3 regions of the Paenibacillus sp. FSL K6-1558 genome follow, and region 2 is predicted to be linked to each of the others. Evidence: a T-box and tRNA genes for the amino acid it is inferred to sense, from the RefSeq annotation. Region 2 holds a T-box; the other regions hold tRNA genes.

Region 1 (9,599 bases), 2.4 Mb from region 2:
TTCGGTTTGTGATTTGTGAAATGAGCGCGACGTCGCGAGTGTATTACACAGCTTCATAAGTTGGATATGGTTTCTTAAAGTTCATGTCTATAATGATATAAGTCCTAGTTTATATGAGGGAATCTGATGGAATTTTATATTTTTAAAATAAGTATTGCATTGTTATGTCATACATGGTATATTCTAATTCCGGCCAAGAAAACACAGCTTACATGGTGCGGCAAGCCATTGAAAACAAGCTTCGAAAGAAACTTAAAAAAAGAGCTTGCAAAGTTGGTTCGGACATGATATTATATAAGAGTTGCTGAAACGAACTGGTTTCGGTAGCGAGAACAAGTTTGATCTTTGAAAACTGAACAACGAGTGAGTAAACATTCTGCTTGCAGAATGACGTGAAGGTTTTTGGTACATGCCATCTGGCTGTATGAAAACTGGAACACAAATGAGATTTTTAATCTCGTCAGATTCAAAATGAGCTTATCGCTCTTTTCAATACCCCGATGAGTTTCACCGCGTTTAACGACGCTGACGAAATTCATCTTTATTGGAGAGTTTGATCCTGGCTCAGGACGAACGCTGGCGGCATGCCTAATACATGCAAGTCGAGCGGACTTGAAGAGAAGCTTGCTTCTCGGATGGTTAGCGGCGGACGGGTGAGTAACACGTAGGCAACCTGCCCTCAAGCTTGGGACAACTACCGGAAACGGTAGCTAATACCGAATACTTGTTTTCTTCGCCTGAAGAGAACTGGAAAGACGGAGCAATCTGTCACTTGGGGATGGGCCTGCGGCGCATTAGCTAGTTGGTGAGGTAACGGCTCACCAAGGCGACGATGCGTAGCCGACCTGAGAGGGTGATCGGCCACACTGGGACTGAGACACGGCCCAGACTCCTACGGGAGGCAGCAGTAGGGAATCTTCCGCAATGGGCGAAAGCCTGACGGAGCAATGCCGCGTGAGTGATGAAGGTTTTCGGATCGTAAAGCTCTGTTGCCAGGGAAGAACGCTTGGGAGAGTAACTGCTCTCAAGGTGACGGTACCTGAGAAGAAAGCCCCGGCTAACTACGTGCCAGCAGCCGCGGTAATACGTAGGGGGCAAGCGTTGTCCGGAATTATTGGGCGTAAAGCGCGCGCAGGCGGTCATGTAAGTCTGGTGTTTAATCCCGGGGCTCAACCCCGGATCGCACTGGAAACTGTGTGACTTGAGTGCAGAAGAGGAGAGTGGAATTCCACGTGTAGCGGTGAAATGCGTAGAGATGTGGAGGAACACCAGTGGCGAAGGCGACTCTCTGGGCTGTAACTGACGCTGAGGCGCGAAAGCGTGGGGAGCAAACAGGATTAGATACCCTGGTAGTCCACGCCGTAAACGATGAGTGCTAGGTGTTAGGGGTTTCGATACCCTTGGTGCCGAAGTTAACACATTAAGCACTCCGCCTGGGGAGTACGGTCGCAAGACTGAAACTCAAAGGAATTGACGGGGACCCGCACAAGCAGTGGAGTATGTGGTTTAATTCGAAGCAACGCGAAGAACCTTACCAGGTCTTGACATCCAACTAACGAGGCAGAGATGCGTTAGGTGCCCTTCGGGGAAAGTTGAGACAGGTGGTGCATGGTTGTCGTCAGCTCGTGTCGTGAGATGTTGGGTTAAGTCCCGCAACGAGCGCAACCCTTATATTTAGTTGCCAGCACTTCGGGTGGGCACTCTAGATAGACTGCCGGTGACAAACCGGAGGAAGGTGGGGATGACGTCAAATCATCATGCCCCTTATGACCTGGGCTACACACGTACTACAATGGCCGGTACAACGGGCTGCGAAATCGCGAGATGGAGCCAATCCCAACAAAGCCGGTCTCAGTTCGGATTGCAGGCTGCAACTCGCCTGCATGAAGTCGGAATTGCTAGTAATCGCGGATCAGCATGCCGCGGTGAATACGTTCCCGGGTCTTGTACACACCGCCCGTCACACCACGAGAGTTTATAACACCCGAAGTCGGTGGGGTAACCGCAAGGAGCCAGCCGCCGAAGGTGGGATAGATGATTGGGGTGAAGTCGTAACAAGGTAGCCGTATCGGAAGGTGCGGCTGGATCACCTCCTTTCTATGGAGAATCGTCTTCTGCAACGAAGACATTCAAATCTAATCTAGCCAGGTCGGCTAGTTACTCACTCGTTGCTCAGTTTTGAGAGCTCAAACTCTCAAAACTTCTCGTTGATTCGACCGACACATCCGTGAACGGCCCGAACCAAACGATTTGTTCTTTGAAAACTAGATATCGAAACGAAACAAACGCGAATTAGAACATTCCTTTTTAGCTGAACTTGTGTATAACAAGTTTCAATAAAAACGGTAGATAATGCAATTGCGATGGTATCGGGTGGGAGCGACTTTTGGCTTTGGACGTAGTCCAAAACAAGGGAAGCGAGCAGACGAAACCGGAGCATATGGTTAAGCTACTAAGAGCACACGGAGGATGCCTAGGCGCTAGGAGCCGATGAAGGACGTGGCGAACAACGAAACTGCCTCGGGGAGCTGTAAGCAAGCTTTGATCCGGGGATGTCCGAATGGGGAAACCCAGCTGGGGTAATATCCAGTTACTCATAACTGAATACATAGGTTATGTAGAGGCATACCAGGGGAACTGAAACATCTAAGTACCCTGAGGAAGAGAAAACAATAGTGATTCCGTCAGTAGCGGCGAGCGAACGCGGAGAAGCCCAAACCAAAGAGCTTGCTCTTTGGGGTTGTGGGACGTCTCACATGGAGTTACAAAGGAACCGGTTAAGCGAAGAGGTCTGGAAAGGCCCGCCAAAGAAGGTAAAAGCCCTGTAATTGAAAGTCTGTTCCCTCCGAGACGGATCCCGAGTAGTGCGGGGCACGTGAAACCCCGTATGAATCCGGCAGGACCATCTGCCAAGGCTAAATACTTCCTAGCGACCGATAGTGAAGCAGTACCGTGAGGGAAAGGTGAAAAGCACCCCGGAAGGGGAGTGAAATAGAACCTGAAACCGTGTGCTTACAAAAAGTCAGAGCCCGTTTTAGGGGTGATGGCGTGCCTTTTGTAGAATGAACCGGCGAGTTACGTTCCCGTGCAAGGTTAAGGTGAAGAGCCGGAGCCGCAGCGAAAGCGAGTCTGAATAGGGCGAATGAGTACGTGGACGTAGACCCGAAACCGGGTGATCTACCCCTGTCCAGGGTGAAGGTGCGGTAACACGCACTGGAGGCCCGAACCCACGCATGTTGAAAAATGCGGGGATGAGGTGGGGGTAGCGGAGAAATTCCAATCGAACTCGGAGATAGCTGGTTCTCCCCGAAATAGCTTTAGGGCTAGCCTCGGAAAACAGAGTCGTGGAGGTAGAGCACTGATTGGGTGCGGGGCCCGCAAGGGTTACCAAGCTCAGTCAAACTCCGAATGCCATAGACTTACTTCCGGGAGTCAGACAGTGAGTGCTAAGATCCATTGTCAAAAGGGAAACAGCCCAGACCATCAGCTAAGGTCCCCAAGTGTGTGTTAAGTGGGAAAGGATGTGGAGTTGCACAGACAACCAGGATGTTGGCTTAGAAGCAGCCACCATTGAAAGAGTGCGTAATAGCTCACTGGTCGAGTGACTCTGCGCCGAAAATGTAACGGGGCTAAACACACCACCGAAGCTATGGCTTGATGCTTTGCATCAGGGGTAGGGGAGCGTTGTATAAGGGTTGAAGGTGTACCGTAAGGAGCGCTGGACATTATACAAGTGAGAATGCCGGTATGAGTAACGAAAAGATCAGTGAGAATCTGATCCGCCGAAAGCCTAAGGGTTCCTGAGGAAGGCTCGTCCGCTCAGGGTAAGTCGGGACCTAAGGCGAGGCCGAAAGGCGTAGTCGAAGGACAACAGGTCGAAATTCCTGTACCACCGTAAATCGTTACGAGCGATGGGGGGACGCAGTAGGGTAGTGACGCAGGCTGATGGATGCCTGTCCAAGCAGTAAGGCTGGTTAGTAGGCAAATCCGCTAACCGTAAGGCTGAGCTGTGATGGGGAGTGAAAATTACAGTAGCGAAGGTCATGATCTCACACTGCCAAGAAAAGCCTCTAGCCAGATGAAGGTGCCCGTACCGCAAACCGACACAGGTAGGCGAGAAGAGAATTCTAAGGCGCGCGGAAGAACTCTCGTTAAGGAACTCGGCAAAATGACCCCGTAACTTCGGGAGAAGGGGTGCCCCGGTAGTGTGAATAGCACGAGGGGGCCGCAGTGAAAAGGCCCAAGCGACTGTTTAGCAAAAACACAGGTCTGTGCGAAGCCGTAAGGCGAAGTATACGGGCTGACGCCTGCCCGGTGCTGGAAGGTTAAGGGGAGTGGTTAGGGAGTAATCCCGAAGCTGTGAACCGAAGCCCCAGTAAACGGCGGCCGTAACTATAACGGTCCTAAGGTAGCGAAATTCCTTGTCAGGTAAATTCTGACCCGCACGAATGGCGTAACGACTTGGGCGCTGTCTCAACGAGAGATCCGGTGAAATTTTAATACCTGTGAAGATGCAGGTTACCCGCGACAAGACGGAAAGACCCCATGGAGCTTTACTGCAGCTTGATATTGAATTTGGGTACGATCTGTACAGGATAGGTGGGAGCCTTTGAAGCGTGAGCGCCAGCTTGCGTGGAGGCACCGTTGGGATACCACCCTGATCGTATCTAGGTTCTAACCTGGTACCGTAAACCGGTGCGGGGACAGTGTCAGGTGGGCAGTTTGACTGGGGCGGTCGCCTCCTAAAGAGTAACGGAGGCGCCCAAAGGTTCCCTCAGAATGGTTGGAAATCATTCGAAGAGTGCAAAGGCATAAGGGAGCTTGACTGCGAGACCTACAAGTCGAGCAGGGACGAAAGTCGGGCTTAGTGATCCGGTGGTACCGCATGGAAGGGCCATCGCTCAACGGATAAAAGCTACCCTGGGGATAACAGGCTTATCTCCCCCAAGAGTCCACATCGACGGGGAGGTTTGGCACCTCGATGTCGGCTCATCGCATCCTGGGGCTGAAGTAGGTCCCAAGGGTTGGGCTGTTCGCCCATTAAAGCGGTACGCGAGCTGGGTTCAGAACGTCGTGAGACAGTTCGGTCCCTATCTGTCGTGGGCGTAGGAAATTTGAGAGGAGCTGTCCTTAGTACGAGAGGACCGGGATGGACGTACCGCTGGTGTACCAGTTGTTCCGCCAGGAGCACCGCTGGGTAGCTATGTACGGACGGGATAAGCGCTGAAAGCATCTAAGCGTGAAGCCCCCCTCAAGATGAGATTTCCCAGTATGTAAGACCCCTTGAAGACGACGAGGTAGATAGGCTGGGGGTGGAAGTGCAGTAATGCATGGAGCTGACCAGTACTAATCGGTCGAGGGCTTATCCAATAGCAAGTTGTAAATCGCGTACGTTTCGTTTCGAATCTAGTTTTCAGAGAACAACACTCTGAATGAAGTGAAAATCGGTACATCACGGAATGTGTGTATGATTTTCAGTTCTGATTGATATGGAAGAAGCTATGCTTCGACCAATCGCGTTTGGTGGCGATGGCGGAGGGGTTCCACACGTACCCATCCCGAACACGACCGTTAAGCCCTCTAGCGCCGATGGTACTTGGACCGCAGGGTCCTGGGAGAGTAGGACGCCGCCAAGCGATTCCCTTTGGGGTATTTTTTTTGCCCCCTCGTTAGGGATATGGGATGTATATGTGGGCCTTTAGCTCAGTTGGTTAGAGCGCACCTCTGATAAGGGTGAGGCCGGTGGTTCGAGTCCACCAAGGCCCATAGTAACTGCATAAGAAATACATGAATGGGGCCATAGCTCAGCTGGGAGAGCGCCTGCCTTGCAAGCAGGAGGTCAGCGGTTCGATCCCGCTTGGCTCCACCATTCCCTGATAGCTCAGTTGGTAGAGCACTCGACTGTTAATCGAGTTGTCACAGGTTCGAGTCCTGTTCGGGGAGCCATGGAGAGGTGTCCGAGCTGGCCGAAGGAGCACGATTGGAAATCGTGTAGGCGTCACAAGCGTCTCGAGGGTTCGAATCCCTCTCTCTCCGCCATAATTCTTTTTTAGTGAGGCCCGTTGGTCAAGGGGTTAAGACACCTCCCTTTCACGGAGGTAACAGGGGTTCGAATCCCCTACGGGTCATATTTTCGGAGGCTTAGCTCAGCTGGGAGAGCATCTGCCTTACAAGCAGAGGGTCGGGGGTTCGATCCCCTCAGCCTCCACCATATATTTTTTTAAATGACGCGGGGTGGAGCAGCCCGGTAGCTCGTCGGGCTCATAACCCGAAGGCCGCAGGTTCAAATCCTGCCCCCGCAATTGTAGCTTTCCTAACCGAAAGTGATCTGGAACCGTGGTGTAGTTGGCCTAACATGCCTGCCTGTCACGCAGGAGATCGCGGGTTCGAATCCCGTCGGTTCCGCCATTTTAATACTTTACACCGCGCCGGTGTAGCTCAACTGGTAGAGCAACTGACTTGTAATCAGTAGGTTGGGGGTTCAAGTCCTCTCGCCGGCACCATTTTAGTATTTTGCAATTAGAGGTTTATAAGTTGTATAATATAAGCTCTGATGGTAATACTAAAAACTCATGCTTTAAGGTTTGATTTTATGGCGATCGTGGCGAAGTGGTTAACGCACCGGTTTGTGGATCCGGCACTCGGGGGTTCAATTCCCCTCGATCGCCCCATAGTTTTCTTTATTGGGGATTAGCCAAGCGGTAAGGCAACGGACTTTGACTCCGTCATGCATAGGTTCAAATCCTATATCCCCAGCCATTTACTATGAGTCATTAGCTCAGTTGGTAGAGCACCTGACTTTTAATCAGGGTGTCGAAGGTTCGAATCCTTCATGACTCACTTTCATATTATGCGGTCGTGGCGGAATTGGCAGACGCGCACGGTTCAGGTCCGTGTGGGCTAACCCCCCGTGGAGGTTCGAGTCCTCTCGACCGCACCATATATTTTGCGGAAGTGGCTCAGCGGTAGAGCATCGCCTTGCCAAGGCGAGGGTCGCGGGTTCGATTCCCGTCTTCCGCTCCAATATTTGCGCCCTTAGCTCAGCTGGATAGAGCGTTTGACTACGAATCAAAAGGCCGGGAGTTCGAATCTCTCAGGGCGCGCCATTATTTCCTTTATATCGGGATGTAGCTCAGCTTGGTAGAGCACCTGGTTTGGGACCAGGGGGTCGCATGTTCAAATCGTGTCATCCCGATTTTTCGTTTATGCGGGTGTAGTTCAATGGTAGAACTTTAGCCTTCCAAGCTAATAGCGTGGGTTCGATTCCCATCACCCGCTTACGATTCAAAGAGTTCTTGCATAATGCAAGAACTCTTTTTTTATTTTTAGTGTGTATAAGTTGGCTTATACGGATCAAGTGAACCGTATGTTGGGGTTTTGTGGTAATCTATTCTTAATCAAAAGTAGAAAAGTTACAGGAGGTTGTTAAATGGGCCCTATTATATTCCTTGTCTTTGTGATGATCGCCATAATTATTTATGGAATTACCCAAACGAGAAAATCGAACAGATTAAAGAAAAAATATGGTGCAGCATTACATTCAGTCGGAATTCATTATTCAGGTCTACCTCAGGTGCCGGAGGGTAAGAAAGTGGATGTACTACTAGGTAACGGAAACTTATACATACAAGCAGATCAACAAATATTCGAGCTTTCACTAAGTAAAGTGAGTGGCGTACATCACCCTAACCAACGAGAAGTAATGAAATTCCAAAGTTTTCTGATTATTGGTTATCATATGAACGGCAGACATCGAAAAATAAAATTAGCTTTTTTTAAGTCTTCAGTAGCTAAAACTTTTTTATGGGAGATCGAGAGACAGTTGTTCACTAATAACTCAAGTAATGGGGTAATTCGATTGTAATTCGTGATCGCTTAGTTTTAGTGGTGTAGAATATACATAGTTAATATATGTCCCCCGGAAAAAGAACATTTGTCTTGTGAAAGCTAATGTTTAAATTATCGGATAAATATGATGAAAATCAAAAGCTCCTCCTGCTTCTATCTAAAGAAGCAGGAGGAGCTTTTGTTTCTACTGCATATCGCTTTACATTAATACCGTTCCAGGATGGTCTGTGTTTTCAGACCATCGGCAGGGATCAACCAGTTTTTGTTTTGAAGCAATTGTAGTAATTGGTTACGTAGACCAGATACGGTTGCTGCGTCATCTGTTTTGAATGAAACCTCGACGATATTTTCAATATCCGTACCTGCTGCGTTGCGGATCGGCCATACTTCCAGGGTAAGCTCCTGACCGTTCCATGTACCTTCATACCGTTGGAAGGTGATTGGGCCATAGGCACGGGCCTGTGTAAGTTGTTGTTTGCCCCAGTTGGAGGCAGACCAGTTTTTTAATTTACCGGGAAGCTTGTCCAATAGCAGATTCAAGGCATCCTTTTCGGAAGGCAACTGTGTGCCAGTTGTTTTGGTGTCTACTTTTTTCGTGTTGGAGAAGCTAAGTGTTTGTTTACCGTATCCCCAGTCAATTTCAGCCTCGTAGTTATCATCTGATGAATCGAAGCCTTCCTGATTTGCAAGTGTCAGTGCTGCATTGATATCCCCGTTAATGACAGGATAACGCTTCTTGTAGGTTAATTCGAAGTTGTTTTTATCATCCTTTTTGCGAAAACGGACGTTCCAACCTTGGGCATCCAATCCGAGAGCATTGGTGTCAAAGTACTCCACATTGATATTTCGTGGTGTAGCGTTAAGCCCCAGGGTCTGGATGACCTCACTGCGCGGTGTTCCATTGGCGTTTAACACAAGCTCCGGCTTGGCGAGGAACTTCACTTCATAAGCGGGAACGGCGTTGGCAGCAGCTGAAGCCTGCGGCGTATCCAGAAATGTTAGTCCACTTCCCAGGGTGACGATGCTCAGCATCAACGAGGCGGTTACTTTTTTCCATTTTTTCAAAACCAATCACTCTCCTAATCTGGATTAACGTACAGACCCCACTTTACCGTGCAAGTTTCTGAATACGATTAACGGGAAGCGCACATTACGTTAACCTTGCATAGATTTCATGAATGGCCCGCGATAGTTTATATAGGTTCAACCGATAGGCTGATGGAGTAAAGGCTGTGTGTTCATAACTTCGTGTAGAACTTCGATGAACCGATTGACCTGAACAGAAGGGTGGCGATCCTTGTTATGAACGGTATAAATATGGCGTGGTGCCTGCTCCCCCGGAATGGGAAGCACCTGAATAAGACCCTGCTGTTCCTCCCACTGAACGGCCATCCGCGACATGAAGGAGATGTGACCGCCAAGTAACACAAGCTGTTTGATCGCTTCCAGGGAATCCATCTCCACGGTGCTCCGCAGCCGGATATCGTGCTGTACAAGCCAGTGGTTGGTCAGCCTTCGCGTACTGGACTCATCACCGTGTAGAGCAAAAGGCACCTGTGCAATATCCTCAGGATGCAACGATTCTTTCTGAGTCAGCCCATGTTGCGGAGAGCAGATGAGCACAAGATCGTCCTCACATAACGTTTCAGCGTGTAATACCGACCCAACAAACGGTTCGGATGAGATGATGCCCAGATCAAGCTGATGCCGGATGACCATCTCGCGGATAACCGGGGCTGGTTTGACAGACA
Region 2 (9,599 bases):
CCTGGTGTACTGCTGACTTCGTTTTATGCTGACTGCGTTCCCTTATATTTCTATGATCCGGTGAATCAGGCTGTAGGTCTTGCTCATGCAGGATGGAAAGGGACTGTGGCGGGTATTGCCGTCTCTATGGTGGAAACGATGGAGCGGGAGTATGGAAGCCGGAGAGAGGACATTCGTGTGGCTATTGGTCCCTCCATTGGGGATTGCTGTTATGAAGTGGATGAGGCTGTTATGCGGCATGTTCGGGTTTGGCTGGATGAACCTCAGGGTAATGATGAATACAAGTATTCTGCTTCAAAGCGCATATATACACCTGTTGCGAACGGAAAAACGATGTTAAACTTGAAAGAATGTAATCGACACATTATGATGAAAGCAGGAATATTGCCGGATCATATCGAATGTACAACATGGTGTACAAGTTGTCATCCCGAACTATTTTTTTCCTATCGTAAGGAAAATGGGGTAACGGGGAGAATGGCAAGCTGGATTGGGCTGGAAGAGAGGTGACCCTCTGTGTCATTGGAGGAGCGTATACAACAAGTGAATCAGAAGATTGAAGATGCGTGTAAGCGCAGTAACCGCCCTTTTGAGGATGTGAATGTGATTGCGGTCACGAAATATGTCTCATTGCAAACGACGGGTGCTGTGCTGGATCATGGTCTTGAGCATATTGGAGAAAATCGCTGGCAGGATGCACAGGCGAAATGGGAAGCCTTTGGTCAGAAAGGCACGTGGCATTTTATTGGTCATTTGCAGACGAACAAGGTGAAAGACGTCATCGGCAAGTTTGCGTACATCCATTCACTGGATCGATTGTCACTTGCCAAAGAGCTGGATAAAAAAGCTGCTTCACTTGGAATTAAGGTGAACGCGTTTATGCAGGTGAACATTTCAGGTGAAGAGAGCAAGTATGGTCTGCAACCTGAACAGGCAAGTTCTTTTCTGAAGGATATTCAATCGTTCAACAACCTTAAGGTCATTGGTCTGATGACAATGGCGCCTCATGAGGAAGATCCAGAGTTGACGCGTCCTGTATTTCGAGGTTTGCGTGAGCTGAGAGATGATTTGAATGGACAAGCATTGACAGCTGAGCCCATTACCGAGTTGTCTATGGGCATGTCCAACGATTTCGAAGTGGCCATTGAAGAAGGAGCAACCTGGGTGCGGCTTGGATCAATTCTCGTAGGAAAAGAGGAGGGAACACGATGGGCGTAATGAATAAGTTTATGAATTTCCTGGGACTTCAGGAAGAGGAAGAGATTGTAGAGCGGGAGCGTCTTGCTGCACAGGAAGAACACGAACCTGAACAGCAGGAAAATGAAACCTCTGCACTTGATAAACGTAGAAACCAAAGGGGTAATAATGTGGTTAGCATTCATTCCCAGAAAAATGTAAAAGTTGTCCTTTATGAGCCTCGTTCTTATGACGAAGCACAAGAGATTGCCGACCATCTGCGGTCGCATCGTACCGTTGTTGTGAATCTGCAACGAATCCGTCAGGATCAGGCTTTACGTGTTATTGATTTTCTAAGCGGTACGGTATATGCATTAGGCGGCGGTATATCTAAAATTGGCGGCAACATTTTTCTCTGTACGCCAGATACGGTTGAAATTCAGGGAACCATTACGGAGATACTGGCTGACAGCGAGCAAGATTATAACAGAATGAGGTGAGCCTTTTTTGTATCAGATGATTGAAGGTATATTGGGTACGCTATACCAGATTTATTTTTACATGGTTATTGTCTACATATTGATGTCATGGCTTCCCAATGCACGGGAGAGCTTCATCGGTGAATTGTTAGGCAAATTTGTAGAGCCTTACTTAAGTCCTTTCCGCCGGTTTATTCCGCCTCTGTTCGGTGTGCTGGATATTTCCCCGATCGTCGCGTTGCTTGTTCTTCGACTGGCGCTGGTTGGGTTACTCTCTATAGTTCAGTATTTGACATTTTAAGTTAGGGTGACATAGATGAGCGGTGATATGTACGAACATTTTAGCCATGATGAGCGGGACTTTGTAGATAAAGCCAACGATTGGGTTGAACGGGCGAGCAAGGTTCATGATATGAAGCTCACCGATTTCCTTGATCCAAGACAGGTGTTTATTCTGCAATCCTTGGTCAATCGTAGCCAAGACGTTCAGGTTCGTTTCGATGGCGGATATGAAGCTGCTGAACGTAAGCGTGCATTGATTGCTCCTGATTATCGTTATCTGGATGAAGAAGATATGGGGATGCAGGTCCTCAGCATTACGTCTGACGATCAGAAAATCTCGGAACTGGAGCATGGGGACTATATGGGTTCCCTGCTCGGTCTCGGGATGAAACGAGGCAAGATTGGAGATATTCAAGTGCTGGAGGATGGCTGCCATACTGTAGTGGCAGCAGAGACCGGCGCTTTTTTATCGCTTCAATTGAATCAGGTGCATCGGTTGCACGTATTTACAGAACTACTGCCATTGAATCAGATGAAATGGTCTGCGACGAAATTGGACACTATAGATATTACCGTTGCCTCGATGCGACTGGATGGTATCTGTGCAGATGTGCACCGATTAAGCCGTAGCAAAATACTGATTCCAATTAAAGCAGGACGCTGTAAAGTGAACTGGAAAGTGGTGGAAGACCCCTCAAAGCCGCTTAAGGCAGGAGATGTGGTATCCATTCAAGGATTTGGTCGTTTTAAGGTGCTTGAACAGGAAGGAATGACCAAAAAGGGACGTTGCCGGGTAAAGATCGGTAAATTTGCTTGATGTTATTGCAGGATAATCCGAATTCTTGTCGAAATGTTAAACGTAAAGGTAAAAAAATATCCGGTGTTTCCGATATACATTAAAGTACAAGATGTGGATCTCTGCAGATCGTGAGAGCAGATTCTGCTATTCCGTAAAAAGTTACCAGTTCAGGTTTCTTTCTTACGGCCCCTTGGGTGGAACCCATATGCTGCAAACCTTCTCTATAGTGAGAAGGAATTTTTACAGGAGGTGGACAGCATGCCATTAACGCCGCTGGACATACATAACAAGGAATTCTCCCGACGCTTGCGTGGGTATGACGAGGATGAAGTCAATGAATTCCTGGATCAAGTCATCAAAGATTACGAAGGCGTCATTCGCGAGAACAAGGAGCTGAGCAATCAGTTGCTGTCCGTTCAGGAGAAGCTGGATCATTTTGCTACCATCGAGGAGACTCTTAGCAAAACGATCATCATTGCGCAGGAAGCTGCTGACGATGTGAAGAATAACGCAAAGAAGGAAGCTCAGTTAATTGTGAAGGAAGCAGAGAAAAATGCAGACCGAATCGTTAACGAAGCGCTTGGCAAGTCCCGTAAGATTGCTTTGGAAGTGGAAGAACTGAAGAAGCAGGCATCCATCTATCGTGCGCGTTTCCGTACGCTCGTTGAAGCTCAGCTTGAATTGCTGACACAGGATGGCTGGGAAGCACTGGAGAGCCGTGAGCAGGAAGTGCGTGACCGTGAGCGGGAGATGAAAGAGATTTATTAGTCTGCTGCCCGGTTGACTTTTGCGGGTAAAGAAGCTATAACTATATTCATATTGAATAGTGATTCCATGACGGGCTCAGTACGTTATGATCTCATCCCTCAGAGAGTTGGTGTCTGGTGCAAACCAACGGATGAGTTATAGCCGAATATCCTCCCGGAGAAGTGACGCTGAAGCGGTGAATGCATTGCCGTGTGTAAGCTGAACCGTAAGCCGTACGTTATAACGGTACCCTGCAGTAGTTTAGCGGGGCTTAAGCGCTGTTGATGACAGAGCATACTCGGGGTAACCTGAATGTGGTTTGTGATGAACAGAATTAGGGTGGTAACGCGAGATGAACCTCGTCCCTTTCCAGGGATGAGGTTTTTTTGTGTTCTAAAACGGTGAGCGGAATCTATGAGCTACGATGGTGTATGTTTAATGTTTTACAATCGATTCATCTTAACAACAGAAAGGAAGTCGAACAGCATGCAACGAGTTGATGTCAAAGAAAAAGCACGTGCAAGAGAACTGCGTGTGTTAGATAAATGGAAAACGGAGAATACGTTTAAACGCTCCATTGAGAACCGGGAGGGCAAGCCGAACTTCGTATTTTATGAAGGCCCACCTACAGCCAATGGTAAACCACATATCGGTCACGTGCTTGGTCGTGTAATTAAAGACTTTGTTGGACGTTACAATACGATGAAGGGTTACCGCGTTGTGCGTAAAGCGGGATGGGATACACACGGCTTACCTGTAGAGCTTGGAGTTCAGAAAAAATTGGGTATCTCCCACAAGTGGGAAATCGAAGATTATGGCGTGGAGAAATTTATCAACGAATGTAAAGCAAGTGTTTTTGAATACGAGCAGCAATGGCGTGATTTGACGGAAGGGATCGGATACTGGACGGATATGAACAATCCGTACATCACTCTCGACAACAACTACATCGAAAGTGTGTGGAACATCCTAGCGACGATCCATGAGAAAGGTTTGTTGTACCGCGGTCACCGCGTAAGTCCATACTGCCCTTCTTGCCAAACAACATTGAGTTCGCATGAAGTTGCACAAGGATACAAGGACGTTAAAGATTTGAGTGCGACGGCAAAATTCAAGCTGGATGACAGTGGCGAATTCGTATTGGCCTGGACGACGACCCCTTGGACATTGCCTTCTCACGTTGCACTTGCTGTAAACCCGGCAATGGACTACTCTCGTGTACGTCAAAATGATGAAGTGTATATCATGGCGACGAACTTGGTGGAGAAAGTTATGAAAGATAGCAAAGGCGATTATGAGATCATTGGTGCACTGAAAGGTGCAGACTTGGTAGGTAAAACGTACAGCCCGCCATTTAACTACGTAGAGGCCGAGAAAACCAACATCATTCTGGGGGCAGGATTTGTTACAGACGCAAGTGGTACGGGTATTGTTCACATGGCTCCTGCACATGGTGAAGATGACTACCGTGTCTGCCGTGAGAATGGCATCAGTTTTGTGAACATGGTTGACCTGGAAGGCAAGTTTGTAGCACAAGTTACTGATTTTGCAGGTCGTTTCGTGAAGGACTGCGACATCGACATTGTGAGATACTTGTCTGAGCATGGCCGTCTGTTCAGCAAAGAGAAATATGAGCACAGCTACCCGTTCTGCTGGCGGTGTGATACTCCACTTCTCTACTATGCTATGGACAGCTGGTTTATCCAAACAACAGCAATCAAGGATCAGTTGATTGCAAACAATAGTGAAGTGGAATGGTATCCGGGTCATGTGCGTGAAGGACGATTTGGGAAGTTCCTTGAGGATCTCGTGGACTGGAATATCAGCCGTGACCGTTACTGGGGAACACCGCTTAACATCTGGGTGTGTGAAGAGACAGGCGAACAGTTTGCTCCTCATAGCATTGCTGAGTTACGTGCGCGTGCGGTAGGCGATGTGCCGGAAAACCTCGAGTTGCATAAGCCGTATGTAGATGAAGTGAAGGTGCTCAGCTCTTGCGGCAAATACGAAATGAAGCGTACACCTGAAGTCATCGATGTATGGTTCGACAGCGGCTCCATGCCGTTTGCGCAGCAACATTATCCTTTTGAAAATAAAGAAGTGTTTGAGCAGCAATATCCTGCAGATATGATCTGTGAAGGGATTGACCAAACGCGCGGCTGGTTCTACAGCCTGCTCGCGGTATCTACACTTTTGACAGGCAAAGCGCCTTATAAAGCTGTTATGGCAACAGGACACGTACTGGACGAAAATGGCCAAAAGATGTCCAAATCCAAAGGTAATGTTATCGATCCTTGGGAAGTTATCGAGGAGTACGGTACGGACGCATTCCGCTGGGCGTTGTTGTCTGACAGTGCACCGTGGAACAGCAAACGTTTCTCCAAAGGCATCGTAGGAGAAGCGAAGTCCAAAATGGTGGATACGCTGGTGAACACTCATGCATTCCTGACGCTGTACGCAACGATCGATGGATTCGATCCACAGGAGCATCCATTCCAAGTGTCTGCTCACAAATTAGATCGCTGGATTCTGTCCAGATTGAACAGCCTGATCCTTGTGGTAGAAAAAGCATTGTCCGTGAACGACTACCTGAACTCTTCCAAAGCGATCGAAGCCTTTGTAGATGAGCTCAGTAACTGGTATATCCGCCGTTCCCGTGATCGCTTCTGGGGAAGTGGTTTGACAGAGGATAAACTGGATGCGTATCGTACCCTTACCGAAGTGCTCGTGACTACAGCGAAGCTGGTTGCGCCATTCACTCCAATGCTGGCTGAGGATATTTACCTCAACCTGACAACGGGCGAAAGTGTGCATATGGATGACTATCCTGTAGCGAATGAAGCATTAATCGATGCGGCTTTGGAGCAAGATATGGAAACAGCTCGCCGCGTTGTTGAGCTTGCTCGTAACGTTCGTAACGAGACTGGTATCAAAACGCGTCAGCCATTGTCCGAGTTGATCGTATCCCTTGACAAAGGCTTTGATCTGGCAAGTTATGAAGAGATCATCAAGGAAGAGATCAACGTCAAAGGAATTCGTACAGAGCATAACGATGCCGAGTTTGTTGATTTTACACTCAAGCTGAACCTTAAAGTCGCGGGTAAAAAATACGGCAAAAACGTAGGTTTCCTGCAAAACTTGTTCAAAGGCATGACGGCAGATGAGACCCGTAAAGTGGTAGCGGAAGGTGCATTTAACGTCGTTTCTCCGGAAGGCGAGGAACTACAGGTGACGGATGAGGAGTTGCTGGTTGAGAAACAGGCTAAATCGGGCTTTGCTTCTGCATCCGGTTATGGTTTGACGGTAGCCCTCAACACAGAGATCACAACGGCGCTGGAGCAAGAAGGCTGGGTTCGTGAAGTGGTTCGTGCGGTACAGGATACTCGTAAACGTCTGGATCTGCCAATCGAGAAAAGAGTGCGCCTGACGCTGGATGTGGATGCCGATCTTCAAGCAGCTATTGAAGCATTTGACGATGTTCTGCGTGAAAATGTACTGGTGACTGACGTGACATTTGGTAAGGTGGATGGCATGGAGCAAGTAGAAGCCGGAGGCAAAGGCATCGGAATCTTTATTGAAGCGTAGTGAACAAGAATAAGTAAGATTAAAATAAATGAGCCACAGCTAAGGGGCAATTCCTGAAGCTGGGCTCATTTGTTTTTGTTTGTTTTTCCACAGATCGGGCAATGATTAAATTGTGCAGTTCTTTTTAAAAAAGTAACAGTTCGTTTGATCTATATTGATGCAAGGATTGGAGCGAAACATGAGCAAACAGGATAAGTCAGCTGAGTCCAGTGCAACAGAAACAGCGGAAATAGCTAAGGTGGACACACCGCATGATAAAATTGAAGAATTACATACGTTAACCAACCGTCTTGCGAGTGAGCTGGAGCGTTCACGTATTGCCCAATATACGGAATTGCTAAATCGGCCGTGGAAGCTAATTGGGCTGAATCTCTTGTCCGGTGCAGCCAGAGGTGTAGGAATTGCCATCGGATTTACTTTTTTCGCGGCCACCATTATCTATGTGTTACAGGTTCTTGGTGCATTAAACCTCCCTATCGTCGGAGATTATATTGCTGATATTGTACGAATCGTACAAAGGCAGCTTGATATGAACACGTATTGAAAAATAAGGCCTGTAGATGGCTCACCTGTAAACTCAATACGTGTCATCATCATCTGAGTCGGGTTCAAGTAATCCTAAGCCCTCACCCTTCTCCAGGTATTGTCGGTACTGACGATTACGTACAATCGAAACATCGTGACCGTAAATATCCGTTGCGACAAAGCTTTCGTAAGCCTCCACAAAGCCGTCCAGCTCTTCCGTAGCTTCAATAGCCATCACATCATAGCTGTCGATATTACCGTTTTCCGCCATTGCCGGGGAATTCGAGTTGCCCCAACTCTCCACGATCTGCCAAGCGTCTTCGCCGTCAAAACCATTCTGATCATCCCGCTCGTCCAGACTGGTACGTCCAAATGATGGGGCGAGGAACTCTTCTTCCACAGGCCGATTCTCGGAAACGATGGTTTCCGGTTGATGCTTTTTACAGTACTTTGTGTATGGAACGGCCTCCATACGCTCATAAGGGATCGGTTGCTGGCAGACAGCGCATGTACCGTAATGACCTTCTTCAATCGAGTGCAAGGCGGAATCAATACGTTCGAGTTGAAATTCATCATGCTCCAGCAAGGAGATGTCTTTTTCTCGTTCATATACCTCTGTGGCAAGATCACCAGGATGATTATCAATCGGTGACAGTTCACCTGTTTGTAGTTTTAATGAGTCTCCAAGGCCGTAGTGTTCGTTCTCTGACAACCGGTGTTCGATATCCCGTTTATCTGACAATAGCTGGGAACGCAATGATTGCATTTGCTCGGTTGTAAAATGTGACATGGCTTTCCCCTTTCTATTCCATTTGGAATCCGGTTTTTTCTCCATTCTAGGATGTGCCTTTTGGAGCAGGATTACAGAAGGCAAATGTTATCGGTTTTTCCAATCCGCCTAAGCCAATATTGCTTCGCAAGGTTGCCACGTCATGGACGATCTCTGAATAGCTGTGCTACAATAAATAAGTCTGGCGAATGCTTGGTATCGCTGGAAAAGACAAGAACGGAGTGACAACAAACGTGGTGTATTATATCCTTGCTTTTATCGTATTTCTAGTGGATCAGGGAACAAAGTATCTGATTGCTACCCGGATGGAGCTTAGAGAAGAAATTCCGGTCATTGGTAATTTTTTTGTCATCACTTCCCATCGAAATTCAGGTGCAGCGTTTGGTATCCTGCAGGATCAACGCTGGTTCTTTATTGTGGTGACCATTATTGTGGTTGTCGCCTTGATTTGGTATTTGCAAAAAGTAAAAGATACCCCGCACAAATTGCTACCAGTAGCGCTTAGCCTAGTGCTTGGAGGAGCGATTGGTAACTTCCTTGACCGTGCGTTGACGGGGGAAGTTGTAGACTTTGTGCAGCTTAATTTTGGGAGTTACACGTTTCCGATTTTCAACATTGCTGACTCGGCCATCTGTATCGGGGTAGCTTTGATTATTGTGGAGACATTATTGGAAGGACGTCGTGAAAAAGCGGCCGCGAAGATTGAAGGGAATGAGCATCATGAGTAATTTGAATGAGGAACAACGCAATAACGATGAGCAATTTAATGGCGAGGAACGTATGGAATGGATCGTTGCCGCTGAACATAAGAAGGAACGTGTGGATAAATATATTACAGATGCTGTAGATAACGTGTCTCGCTCGCAAGTGCAACTATGGATTGCAGATGGGGCAGTTACAGTCAATGGTACTCTGGTGAAGTCCAATGCGAAGCTGTCAGAAGGAGATCAGATCGTATTACAGATTCCCGAGCCTGCTGCGGTGGAGATTATTGCGGAAGATATCCCGCTTGAAGTGGTTTATGAAGACAGTGATCTGATTGTCATTAACAAACAACGTGGACTGGTCGTACATCCTGCACCGGGACATACATCAGGAACACTTGTGAACGCTCTAATGTACCATTGCAAGGATCTTTCCGGTATTAACGGAGAACTGCGTCCAGGGATCGTACATCGGATTGACAAGGATACGTCAGGCTTGATTATGGCGGCCA
Region 3 (9,599 bases), 2.4 Mb from region 2:
GTGAAATAGAACCTGAAACCGTGTGCTTACAAAAAGTCAGAGCCCGTTTTAGGGGTGATGGCGTGCCTTTTGTAGAATGAACCGGCGAGTTACGTTCCCGTGCAAGGTTAAGGTGAAGAGCCGGAGCCGCAGCGAAAGCGAGTCTGAATAGGGCGAATGAGTACGTGGACGTAGACCCGAAACCGGGTGATCTACCCCTGTCCAGGGTGAAGGTGCGGTAACACGCACTGGAGGCCCGAACCCACGCATGTTGAAAAATGCGGGGATGAGGTGGGGGTAGCGGAGAAATTCCAATCGAACTCGGAGATAGCTGGTTCTCCCCGAAATAGCTTTAGGGCTAGCCTCGGAAAACAGAGTCGTGGAGGTAGAGCACTGATTGGGTGCGGGGCCCGCAAGGGTTACCAAGCTCAGTCAAACTCCGAATGCCATAGACTTACTTCCGGGAGTCAGACAGTGAGTGCTAAGATCCATTGTCAAAAGGGAAACAGCCCAGACCATCAGCTAAGGTCCCCAAGTGTGTGTTAAGTGGGAAAGGATGTGGAGTTGCACAGACAACCAGGATGTTGGCTTAGAAGCAGCCACCATTGAAAGAGTGCGTAATAGCTCACTGGTCGAGTGACTCTGCGCCGAAAATGTAACGGGGCTAAACACACCACCGAAGCTATGGCTTGATGCTTTGCATCAGGGGTAGGGGAGCGTTGTATAAGGGTTGAAGGTGTACCGTAAGGAGCGCTGGACATTATACAAGTGAGAATGCCGGTATGAGTAACGAAAAGATCAGTGAGAATCTGATCCGCCGAAAGCCTAAGGGTTCCTGAGGAAGGCTCGTCCGCTCAGGGTAAGTCGGGACCTAAGGCGAGGCCGAAAGGCGTAGTCGAAGGACAACAGGTCGAAATTCCTGTACCACCGTAAATCGTTACGAGCGATGGGGGGACGCAGTAGGGTAGTGACGCAGGCTGATGGATGCCTGTCCAAGCAGTAAGGCTGGTTAGTAGGCAAATCCGCTAACCGTAAGGCTGAGCTGTGATGGGGAGTGAAAATTACAGTAGCGAAGGTCATGATCTCACACTGCCAAGAAAAGCCTCTAGCCAGATGAAGGTGCCCGTACCGCAAACCGACACAGGTAGGCGAGAAGAGAATTCTAAGGCGCGCGGAAGAACTCTCGTTAAGGAACTCGGCAAAATGACCCCGTAACTTCGGGAGAAGGGGTGCCCCGGTAGTGTGAATAGCACGAGGGGGCCGCAGTGAAAAGGCCCAAGCGACTGTTTAGCAAAAACACAGGTCTGTGCGAAGCCGTAAGGCGAAGTATACGGGCTGACGCCTGCCCGGTGCTGGAAGGTTAAGGGGAGTGGTTAGGGAGTAATCCCGAAGCTGTGAACCGAAGCCCCAGTAAACGGCGGCCGTAACTATAACGGTCCTAAGGTAGCGAAATTCCTTGTCAGGTAAATTCTGACCCGCACGAATGGCGTAACGACTTGGGCGCTGTCTCAACGAGAGATCCGGTGAAATTTTAATACCTGTGAAGATGCAGGTTACCCGCGACAAGACGGAAAGACCCCATGGAGCTTTACTGCAGCTTGATATTGAATTTGGGTACGATCTGTACAGGATAGGTGGGAGCCTTTGAAGCGTGAGCGCCAGCTTGCGTGGAGGCACCGTTGGGATACCACCCTGATCGTATCTAGGTTCTAACCTGGTACCGTAAACCGGTGCGGGGACAGTGTCAGGTGGGCAGTTTGACTGGGGCGGTCGCCTCCTAAAGAGTAACGGAGGCGCCCAAAGGTTCCCTCAGAATGGTTGGAAATCATTCGAAGAGTGCAAAGGCATAAGGGAGCTTGACTGCGAGACCTACAAGTCGAGCAGGGACGAAAGTCGGGCTTAGTGATCCGGTGGTACCGCATGGAAGGGCCATCGCTCAACGGATAAAAGCTACCCTGGGGATAACAGGCTTATCTCCCCCAAGAGTCCACATCGACGGGGAGGTTTGGCACCTCGATGTCGGCTCATCGCATCCTGGGGCTGAAGTAGGTCCCAAGGGTTGGGCTGTTCGCCCATTAAAGCGGTACGCGAGCTGGGTTCAGAACGTCGTGAGACAGTTCGGTCCCTATCTGTCGTGGGCGTAGGAAATTTGAGAGGAGCTGTCCTTAGTACGAGAGGACCGGGATGGACGTACCGCTGGTGTACCAGTTGTTCCGCCAGGAGCACCGCTGGGTAGCTATGTACGGACGGGATAAGCGCTGAAAGCATCTAAGCGTGAAGCCCCCCTCAAGATGAGATTTCCCAGTATGTAAGACCCCTTGAAGACGACGAGGTAGATAGGCTGGGGGTGGAAGTGCAGCAATGCATGGAGCTGACCAGTACTAATCGGTCGAGGGCTTATCCAATAGCAAGTTTTAAATCGCGTACGTTTCGTTTCGAATCTAGTTTTCAGAGAACAACACTCTGAATGAAGTGGAAATCGGTACATCACGGAATGTGTGTATGATTTTCAGTTCTGAATGAATGGAAGAAGCTATGCTTCGACCAATCGCGTTTGGTGGCGATGGCGGAGGGGTTCCACACGTACCCATCCCGAACACGACCGTTAAGCCCTCTAGCGCCGATGGTACTTGGACCGCAGGGTCCTGGGAGAGTAGGACGCCGCCAAGCGGAACCCCAATGGGGTATTTTTTTTCGAATGATAGGGGCCTTTAGCTCAGTTGGTTAGAGCGCACCTCTGATAAGGGTGAGGCCGGTGGTTCGAGTCCACCAAGGCCCATAGTAACTTCATAAGAAATACATGTATGGGGCCATAGCTCAGCTGGGAGAGCGCCTGCCTTGCAAGCAGGAGGTCAGCGGTTCGATCCCGCTTGGCTCCACCATTTTCCCTGATAGCTCAGTTGGTAGAGCACTCGACTGTTAATCGAGTTGTCACAGGTTCGAGTCCTGTTCGGGGAGCCAGTAAGGCCCGTTGGTCAAGGGGTTAAGACACCTCCCTTTCACGGAGGTAACAGGGGTTCGAATCCCCTACGGGTCATATTTTCGGAGGCTTAGCTCAGCTGGGAGAGCATCTGCCTTACAAGCAGAGGGTCGGGGGTTCGATCCCCTCAGCCTCCACCATATATTTTTTTAAATGACGCGGGGTGGAGCAGCCCGGTAGCTCGTCGGGCTCATAACCCGAAGGCCGCAGGTTCAAATCCTGCCCCCGCAATTGTAGCTTTCCTAACCGAAAGTGATCTGGAACCGTGGTGTAGTTGGCCTAACATGCCTGCCTGTCACGCAGGAGATCGCGGGTTCGAATCCCGTCGGTTCCGCCATCTTTATATGGCTCGGTAGCTCAGTCGGTAGAGCAGAGGACTGAAAATCCTCGTGTCGGCGGTTCGATTCCGTCCCGAGCCACCATTAATAAAACAATTTGATACGCCGGTGTAGCTCAACTGGTAGAGCAACTGACTTGTAATCAGTAGGTTGGGGGTTCAAGTCCTCTCGCCGGCACCACTTTATGGAGGATTAGCGAAGTGGCCAAACGCATCAGACTGTAAATCTGCTCCCGTACGGGTTCGGTGGTTCGAATCCATCATCCTCCACCAGTTCTATTATGAGTCATTAGCTCAGTTGGTAGAGCACCTGACTTTTAATCAGGGTGTCGAAGGTTCGAATCCTTCATGACTCACTTTTATTATATGCGCGTGTGGCGGAATTGGCAGACGCACTAGACTTAGGATCTAGCGTCTTTGACGTGGGGGTTCAAGTCCCTCCACGCGCATCCCTTATTTTGCGGAAGTGGCTCAGCGGTAGAGCATCGCCTTGCCAAGGCGAGGGTCGCGGGTTCGATTCCCGTCTTCCGCTCCAATATTTGCGCCCTTAGCTCAGCTGGATAGAGCGTTTGACTACGAATCAAAAGGCCGGGAGTTCGAATCTCTCAGGGCGCGCCATTATAACTAAATTTAAACTATGCCGGCGTGGCGGAATGGCAGACGCGCTCGACTCAAAATCGAGTGGGAAACCGTGGAGGTTCGAGTCCTCTCGCCGGTATATTTAACGGGATGTAGCTCAGCTTGGTAGAGCACCTGGTTTGGGACCAGGGGGTCGCATGTTCAAATCGTGTCATCCCGATTTTTTTGTTTATGCGGGTGTAGTTCAATGGTAGAACTTTAGCCTTCCAAGCTAATAGCGTGGGTTCGATTCCCATCACCCGCTTTATATATTGAAGAAGAAAGAGACACAATCTGTGTTCTCTTTTTTTTTTTGCATGAACAAGAAGTTAGTCCCCTTTTCCTATATTATGTGGCCAAGTCTCCGTCATATTCTTCAGCTATTTTCTCAATTAACATTCAATCCACATTCAGCGAACTCTCTTGTTACACTCCAAGCTAATATTTGTTGATCATTTATACCTTACATTCCTCCAGCATCGTACGATCTCACCCCTTATTTTACGCAAATCCAACCTAATTTTAATAAAACGCTTTCAAAAATAGCTTGCGAAAATGCTCAGCCTGTAATACCATATAAATTAAGCGCTTAACCTTTAGGGGTAAGGCGCTTAAACTTAACTTAGATTAAGCGCTTAACCCGTAAAGGAAAGGATGGCGATCAATTCATGACAACGATTCGACTAACGATGGCTCAGGCCTTGCTTCGATACCTGGATCAGCAGTATATCTCGGTAGATGGGGTAGAGACCAAGTTTGTAAAAGGAATTATCGGAATATTTGGACACGGGAATGTAACAGGCATCGGGGAAGCATTAGAACGCAGCTCTGGAAGCCTGACGTATATGCAAGGTAAGAACGAACAAGGTATGGTGCACACAGCTGCAGCGTATGCCAAACAGAAAAACCGCAAACAGATCTACGCATGCACTACATCTATCGGCCCTGGTGCACTGAATATGATTACTGCCGCAGCAACAGCAACGGTGAACCGGATTCCGGTATTGCTTCTCCCAGGAGATAACTTTGCTACAAGAGAGCCAGATCCAGTATTGCAACAACTTGAAGTAAGCAGTGACTATACCATATCGGCTACAGATCCGTTCAAAGCGGTCAGCAAATACTGGGATCGCATCGTGCGCCCGGAACAGTTGATGGTTGCAGTTACCAATGCTATGCGTGTATTGACCGACCCAGCTGAGACAGGAGCTGTTACGCTGGCATTACCTCAGGATGTGCAGGCAGAAGCGTATGACTACCCGGAATCTTTCTTTGCCCGTAAAGTGCATTATCTGGATCGCAGGCCACCTGTTCAGGCAGCCATTGAACGGGCAACGAAGCAGATCACCCATAGCAAAAAGCCCCTGCTCGTTGCGGGCGGCGGGGTGCTGTACTCTGAGGCATCTGCACAACTGATCGAGTTCGCCGAAGCTTTCGGTATTCCAATTGCTGAAACGCAAGCAGGCAAAAGCGCAGTATCTTGGGAACACCCGCTTAATGTGGGGGCCATCGGGGTTACCGGTTCTCTGGCAGCCAATCGCTTGGCTAAAGAAGCAGATGTCGTGATCGGCGTGGGTACGAGGTTCTCCGATTTTACCACGGCCTCACATGCTGCTTTTCAAAATCCAGAAGTATCCTTTATCAACATCAACTTGAATAGTATGGATGCTGCCAAGTTAGGCGGGGAAGCTATCCTGGCTGATGCCCGTGAAGGCTTGCAGGCGTTGCAACAAGAATTGAAGGCACAACAGTACAGCAGTGCATATGGTTCATCTGAAGTGGCTGAACTTCGTGATCAATGGAATACAGAAGTGGATCGACTCTACGCTGCGGAGCATGAAGCCGGTCTGGCGCAGACCAAAGCCATTGGTATTGTAAATCGCACGATTGATCCATCCTCGGTAATTGTCTGTGCGGCAGGTAGTCTCCCAGGGGACTTGCACCGTTTGTGGCGTACTGCTGAGCCGAAGACTTATCACATGGAGTATGGGTTCTCTTGTATGGGATACGAGGTCAGCGGTGCATTCGGAGCAGCACTTGCAGAGCCGGATCGTGAAGTCTACGCCATGGTGGGTGACGGCAGTTACCTGATGTTGCATTCTGAACTGGTTACAAGTCTGCAGGAACAGAAGAAAATGACGGTTCTTTTATTTAATAATAATGGCTTCCAGTGCATTCATAATCTGCAACGTGAACATGGCAGTGACGGATTCGGGAACGAGTTCCGTTATCGTGAAACAGACAGTGGCCGTTTGACGGGTGAGTATATGCCTATGGATTTTGCGGCTCACGCTCGCAGTATGGGAGCGAAAGCATATCGTGCGGAAACCGCAGAGCAACTGGAACAGGCACTTCGGGATGCCAAGAACGAGACGGTAACAACATTGATTGAAATTCCGGTTGTACCGGGGACCAACACGGGCGGATATGAGTCATGGTGGAATGTCGGCGTACCTGAAGTATCTGTTGAGGAGAAAGTCGTTCGTGCCCACGAGACGATGAAATCAAATCGTGGTAAAGCAAAACGGGTGTAATTCACGCTACTAATCTCATCTACTCATTTATTTTATAAATAAATCTCTTCTCATAAAGATAAAGTCTGACAAAGCTGAACAACAAAAGGAGCCGTGGAATCATGAGCAAGCTGCCATTCCAGCTTGGGATTCATCCGATCAATTGGGTCGGCGAAGATGTGAAAGAACATGGTGATCATACAACTTGTGCGCAGATTCTGGACGATATTCAGCGTCTGGGATTGAAGGGTACTGAGATGGGACGCAAGTATCCGACCGATCCCGCTACACTGCGTGAAGAACTGAGCAAGCGGAATATTAATCTGATCTCCCAGTGGAAATCCGTACTGTTCTCCGATCCGGCATATCGCCAAGCGGAGCTGGACGATTATCGCAGACATGCTGAATTTCTGCAGTCCATGGGCAGCAAGGTCATTAGTACAGCCGAGGTTGGCGGGTCACTTCATTTTGATCCAAGACGGACACCGAATGAAAAAGAAGTGCTTAGACTCAGTGATGCCGAATGGCATGTTCTTGCTGAAGGTTTGAACCAAGCTGGTGCCATTGCTCAGGAGTATGGGCTGAAACTCACCTATCACCATCACGGAGGCACGGTAGTTGAGCAACCTGATGAAATTGATCGTTTGATGGAGCTCACAGACCCATCACTGGTGTACTTACTCTTTGATACAGGCCATGCCTATTATGGCGGCGCTGATCCACTTGAGGTGCTGCGTAAACATTACGACCGGATTGCCTACATCCATCTGAAGGATATTCGCCCGGATGTGCTGGATCAGGCACGAGCGGAGCAATCTGACTTTGTTGGCTGTATTCGCAGGGGGGTATTCACGGTACCAGGAGATGGTTGCATTGATTTTGCACCGATCCTGCAGGAACTGATCACTCGCGGGTATAACGGCTGGGCGATGCTCGAAGGAGAACAAGATCCTGCCATTCATAATCCGTATGAGTATGCAAAACGCTCTCTGAGTTACATGGAGTCTCTGTACTAGGGTAGTAAAGACAACGCAACGAAAGACTGCTAGCCAGCCTAGCCTCTATATGTGTAGCAAATTAAAAAGAACCAATATGAATTCATATAAATGGAGTAAGAATTATCTCCTAACCAATCGAAATTTCCACCATAGAAAGGGGCTCAAACGCAATGACTTACGTATCCTTTCCAGCATCCAGGAAGAAGGATTTCACTGCCATTGGCCGCTTGTGCATCGATTTGAATGCCAATGAGATCAACCGTCCGATGGAAGAGACGATGACGTTCACCAAATACGTTGGCGGTTCTCCGGCCAATATTACAATCGGCATGTCCAGACTTGGCATGGAGACGGCTTTCATCGGCAAAATCGCAGGTGATCAGATGGGCAGATTCATCCAAAGTTATCTGGAGAAGAACGGGATCGACACCTCCAATGTGGTGACTGATAACACGGGGGCAGTAACCGGACTTGCTTTTACCGAGATCAAAAGCCCGACAGACTGCAGTATTTTGATGTATCGAGACAACGTAGCGGATCTTTTATTGCAGGCTAGCGAGGTACAGGAGCAACTAATTGCGGATTCCAAAGTGTTGTTGATCTCCGGTACAGCTCTCGCACAGAGCCCATCACGGGAAGCAGTTATTCAAGCTCTGACTTATGCAAAAAAACATGGCACTGTCATCGTATTTGATTTGGACTACCGTCCATATACTTGGACATCGGAAGAAGAGACAGCAGTCTATTATAACCTCGCTGCCGAGAAATGCGATATCATTCTGGGAACACGAGAAGAGTTCGACATGATGGAGACATTTGAGAATAACCCGGATCATAATGATCAGGTGACAGCACAGAAATGGTTTGATTTTTCAGCGAAAATCGTTGTGATCAAGCACGGAAAAGAAGGCTCCATCGCGTATACGCGTGAAGGGCTCTCGCACCGGGCTAACAGTTACCCTGCTCGTGTCGTAAAAACATTCGGTGCAGGCGACTCCTACGCTGCGGGATTCCTCTACGGCTTAATGCAAGGCTGGACGATTGAGCGCAGTATGGGTTACGGAAGTGCTGCAGCAAGTATCGTTATCTCCAGTCACAGCTGCTCGGATGCAATGCCGACTGTAGAACAAGTGAATGAGTATATCGAACGCTGCAACCGGGGCGAGATTATTCCGTCTTGATGCAGCCGTAAACAGATGGCTTTGTTCTAGATGATCCATGTTGGATCAATGGGAATTCGTGATACGAAAATACGCAATGGATAGGAAAGAAACGCATAGAAGTAACGCACATAAACGAGGGGAGACAACACACATGGGAAAAGGGACTTCAGAAACGTCTGCAACAGTGACGAACGTACAAAACTGGATCGGGGGTACTTGGGTAACCCCGACAACGACACGAACCGAAGCGGTTGTTAACCCGGCTACAGAAGAGATTATTGCATACGTACCGCTGTCTGAACAAGCGGATGTGGATCAGGCCGTACAGGCTGCACGGACAGCATTCAAATCATGGAGCACCACACCGGTTCCTCGCCGTGCCCGCATTTTGTTCCGTTATCAGCAACTACTGGTAGAGCACTGGGAAGAGTTGGCTAAACTGGTGACACTGGAGAACGGTAAAAGTTATGCCGAGGCTTATGGTGAAGTATTGCGCGGGATTGAGTGCGTTGAATTTGCGGCAGGTGCCCCGAACCTCATGATGGGCAAACAGTTGCCTGACATCGCTACAGGACTGGAATCAGGCATGTACCGTTACCCAATCGGGGTCATCGGCGGAATTACTCCGTTCAACTTCCCGATGATGGTACCGTGCTGGATGTTCCCGCTAGCGATTGCTTGCGGTAACACATTTGTTCTGAAGCCGTCAGAGCGTACTCCGCTCCTGGCCGGACGTTTGGCAGAACTTTTCAAAGAAGCGGGACTTCCAGACGGCGTACTCAACATCGTTCACGGTGCACATGACGTTGTAAACGGATTGCTTGAGCATAAAGAAGTTGCGGCTATTTCCTTTGTCGGTTCACAACCTGTTGCTGAATACATCTACAAAACAGCTTCTGCACACGGCAAACGTGTTCAGGCACTTGCTGGTGCGAAGAACCACTCCATCGTTATGCCGGATGCTGACCTTGATCTGACCGTAAAAGAGATCACAAGTGCAGCATTTGGATC

What was found. The T-box of region 2 lies ahead of ileS (isoleucine--tRNA ligase). A T-box ahead of a tRNA ligase gene usually reads a tRNA of that ligase, here a tRNA-Ile.
Region 1: it has a tRNA-Ile gene. The T-box ahead of ileS (isoleucine--tRNA ligase) is inferred to sense a tRNA for this amino acid. The anticodon was not compared.
Region 3: it has a tRNA-Ile gene. The T-box ahead of ileS (isoleucine--tRNA ligase) is inferred to sense a tRNA for this amino acid. The anticodon was not compared.

The regions. Positions count from the first base shown of each region.
Region 1 covers NZ_JBBOCV010000001.1:4,148,727-4,158,325, forward strand. The annotation lists rRNA gene MHI38_RS17950 (16S ribosomal RNA) at 542-2,097, shown strand; rRNA gene MHI38_RS17955 (23S ribosomal RNA) at 2,443-5,370, shown strand; rRNA gene rrf (5S ribosomal RNA) at 5,520-5,636, shown strand; tRNA gene MHI38_RS17965 (tRNA-Ile) at 5,693-5,766, shown strand; tRNA gene MHI38_RS17970 (tRNA-Ala) at 5,794-5,869, shown strand; tRNA gene MHI38_RS17975 (tRNA-Asn) at 5,871-5,946, shown strand; tRNA gene MHI38_RS17980 (tRNA-Ser) at 5,948-6,039, shown strand; tRNA gene MHI38_RS17985 (tRNA-Glu) at 6,057-6,128, shown strand; tRNA gene MHI38_RS17990 (tRNA-Val) at 6,136-6,211, shown strand; tRNA gene MHI38_RS17995 (tRNA-Met) at 6,229-6,302, shown strand; tRNA gene MHI38_RS18000 (tRNA-Asp) at 6,331-6,408, shown strand; tRNA gene MHI38_RS18005 (tRNA-Thr) at 6,428-6,503, shown strand; tRNA gene MHI38_RS18010 (tRNA-His) at 6,596-6,671, shown strand; tRNA gene MHI38_RS18015 (tRNA-Gln) at 6,685-6,759, shown strand; tRNA gene MHI38_RS18020 (tRNA-Lys) at 6,768-6,840, shown strand; tRNA gene MHI38_RS18025 (tRNA-Leu) at 6,853-6,940, shown strand; tRNA gene MHI38_RS18030 (tRNA-Gly) at 6,949-7,023, shown strand; tRNA gene MHI38_RS18035 (tRNA-Arg) at 7,030-7,106, shown strand; tRNA gene MHI38_RS18040 (tRNA-Pro) at 7,122-7,195, shown strand; tRNA gene MHI38_RS18045 (tRNA-Gly) at 7,208-7,278, shown strand; gene MHI38_RS18050 (hypothetical protein) at 7,430-7,864, shown strand; gene MHI38_RS18055 (hypothetical protein) at 8,053-8,913, opposite strand; gene MHI38_RS18060 (LysR substrate-binding domain-containing protein) at 9,052-9,599, opposite strand, start outside.
Region 2 covers NZ_JBBOCV010000001.1:1,713,257-1,722,855, reverse strand. The annotation lists gene pgeF (peptidoglycan editing factor PgeF) at 1-510, shown strand, start outside; gene MHI38_RS07410 (YggS family pyridoxal phosphate-dependent enzyme) at 517-1,218, shown strand; gene MHI38_RS07405 (cell division protein SepF) at 1,209-1,676, shown strand; gene MHI38_RS07400 (YggT family protein) at 1,693-1,956, shown strand; gene MHI38_RS07395 (YlmH family RNA-binding protein) at 1,972-2,754, shown strand; gene MHI38_RS07390 (DivIVA domain-containing protein) at 2,995-3,504, shown strand; T-box leader at 3,562-3,853, shown strand; gene ileS (isoleucine--tRNA ligase) at 3,970-7,068, shown strand; gene MHI38_RS07380 (DUF5665 domain-containing protein) at 7,247-7,612, shown strand; gene MHI38_RS07375 (TraR/DksA C4-type zinc finger protein) at 7,646-8,383, opposite strand; gene lspA (signal peptidase II) at 8,617-9,111, shown strand; gene MHI38_RS07365 (RluA family pseudouridine synthase) at 9,164-9,599, shown strand, end outside.
Region 3 covers NZ_JBBOCV010000001.1:4,116,611-4,126,209, forward strand. The annotation lists rRNA gene MHI38_RS17720 (23S ribosomal RNA) at 1-2,384, shown strand, start outside; rRNA gene rrf (5S ribosomal RNA) at 2,533-2,649, shown strand; tRNA gene MHI38_RS17730 (tRNA-Ile) at 2,685-2,758, shown strand; tRNA gene MHI38_RS17735 (tRNA-Ala) at 2,786-2,861, shown strand; tRNA gene MHI38_RS17740 (tRNA-Asn) at 2,865-2,940, shown strand; tRNA gene MHI38_RS17745 (tRNA-Glu) at 2,945-3,016, shown strand; tRNA gene MHI38_RS17750 (tRNA-Val) at 3,024-3,099, shown strand; tRNA gene MHI38_RS17755 (tRNA-Met) at 3,117-3,190, shown strand; tRNA gene MHI38_RS17760 (tRNA-Asp) at 3,219-3,296, shown strand; tRNA gene MHI38_RS17765 (tRNA-Phe) at 3,306-3,381, shown strand; tRNA gene MHI38_RS17770 (tRNA-Thr) at 3,402-3,477, shown strand; tRNA gene MHI38_RS17775 (tRNA-Tyr) at 3,484-3,569, shown strand; tRNA gene MHI38_RS17780 (tRNA-Lys) at 3,580-3,652, shown strand; tRNA gene MHI38_RS17785 (tRNA-Leu) at 3,665-3,745, shown strand; tRNA gene MHI38_RS17790 (tRNA-Gly) at 3,757-3,831, shown strand; tRNA gene MHI38_RS17795 (tRNA-Arg) at 3,838-3,914, shown strand; tRNA gene MHI38_RS17800 (tRNA-Leu) at 3,936-4,014, shown strand; tRNA gene MHI38_RS17805 (tRNA-Pro) at 4,022-4,095, shown strand; tRNA gene MHI38_RS17810 (tRNA-Gly) at 4,109-4,179, shown strand; gene iolD (3D-(3,5/4)-trihydroxycyclohexane-1,2-dione acylhydrolase (decyclizing)) at 4,583-6,448, shown strand; gene iolE (myo-inosose-2 dehydratase) at 6,550-7,443, shown strand; gene iolC (5-dehydro-2-deoxygluconokinase) at 7,596-8,606, shown strand; gene MHI38_RS17830 (CoA-acylating methylmalonate-semialdehyde dehydrogenase) at 8,740-9,599, shown strand, end outside.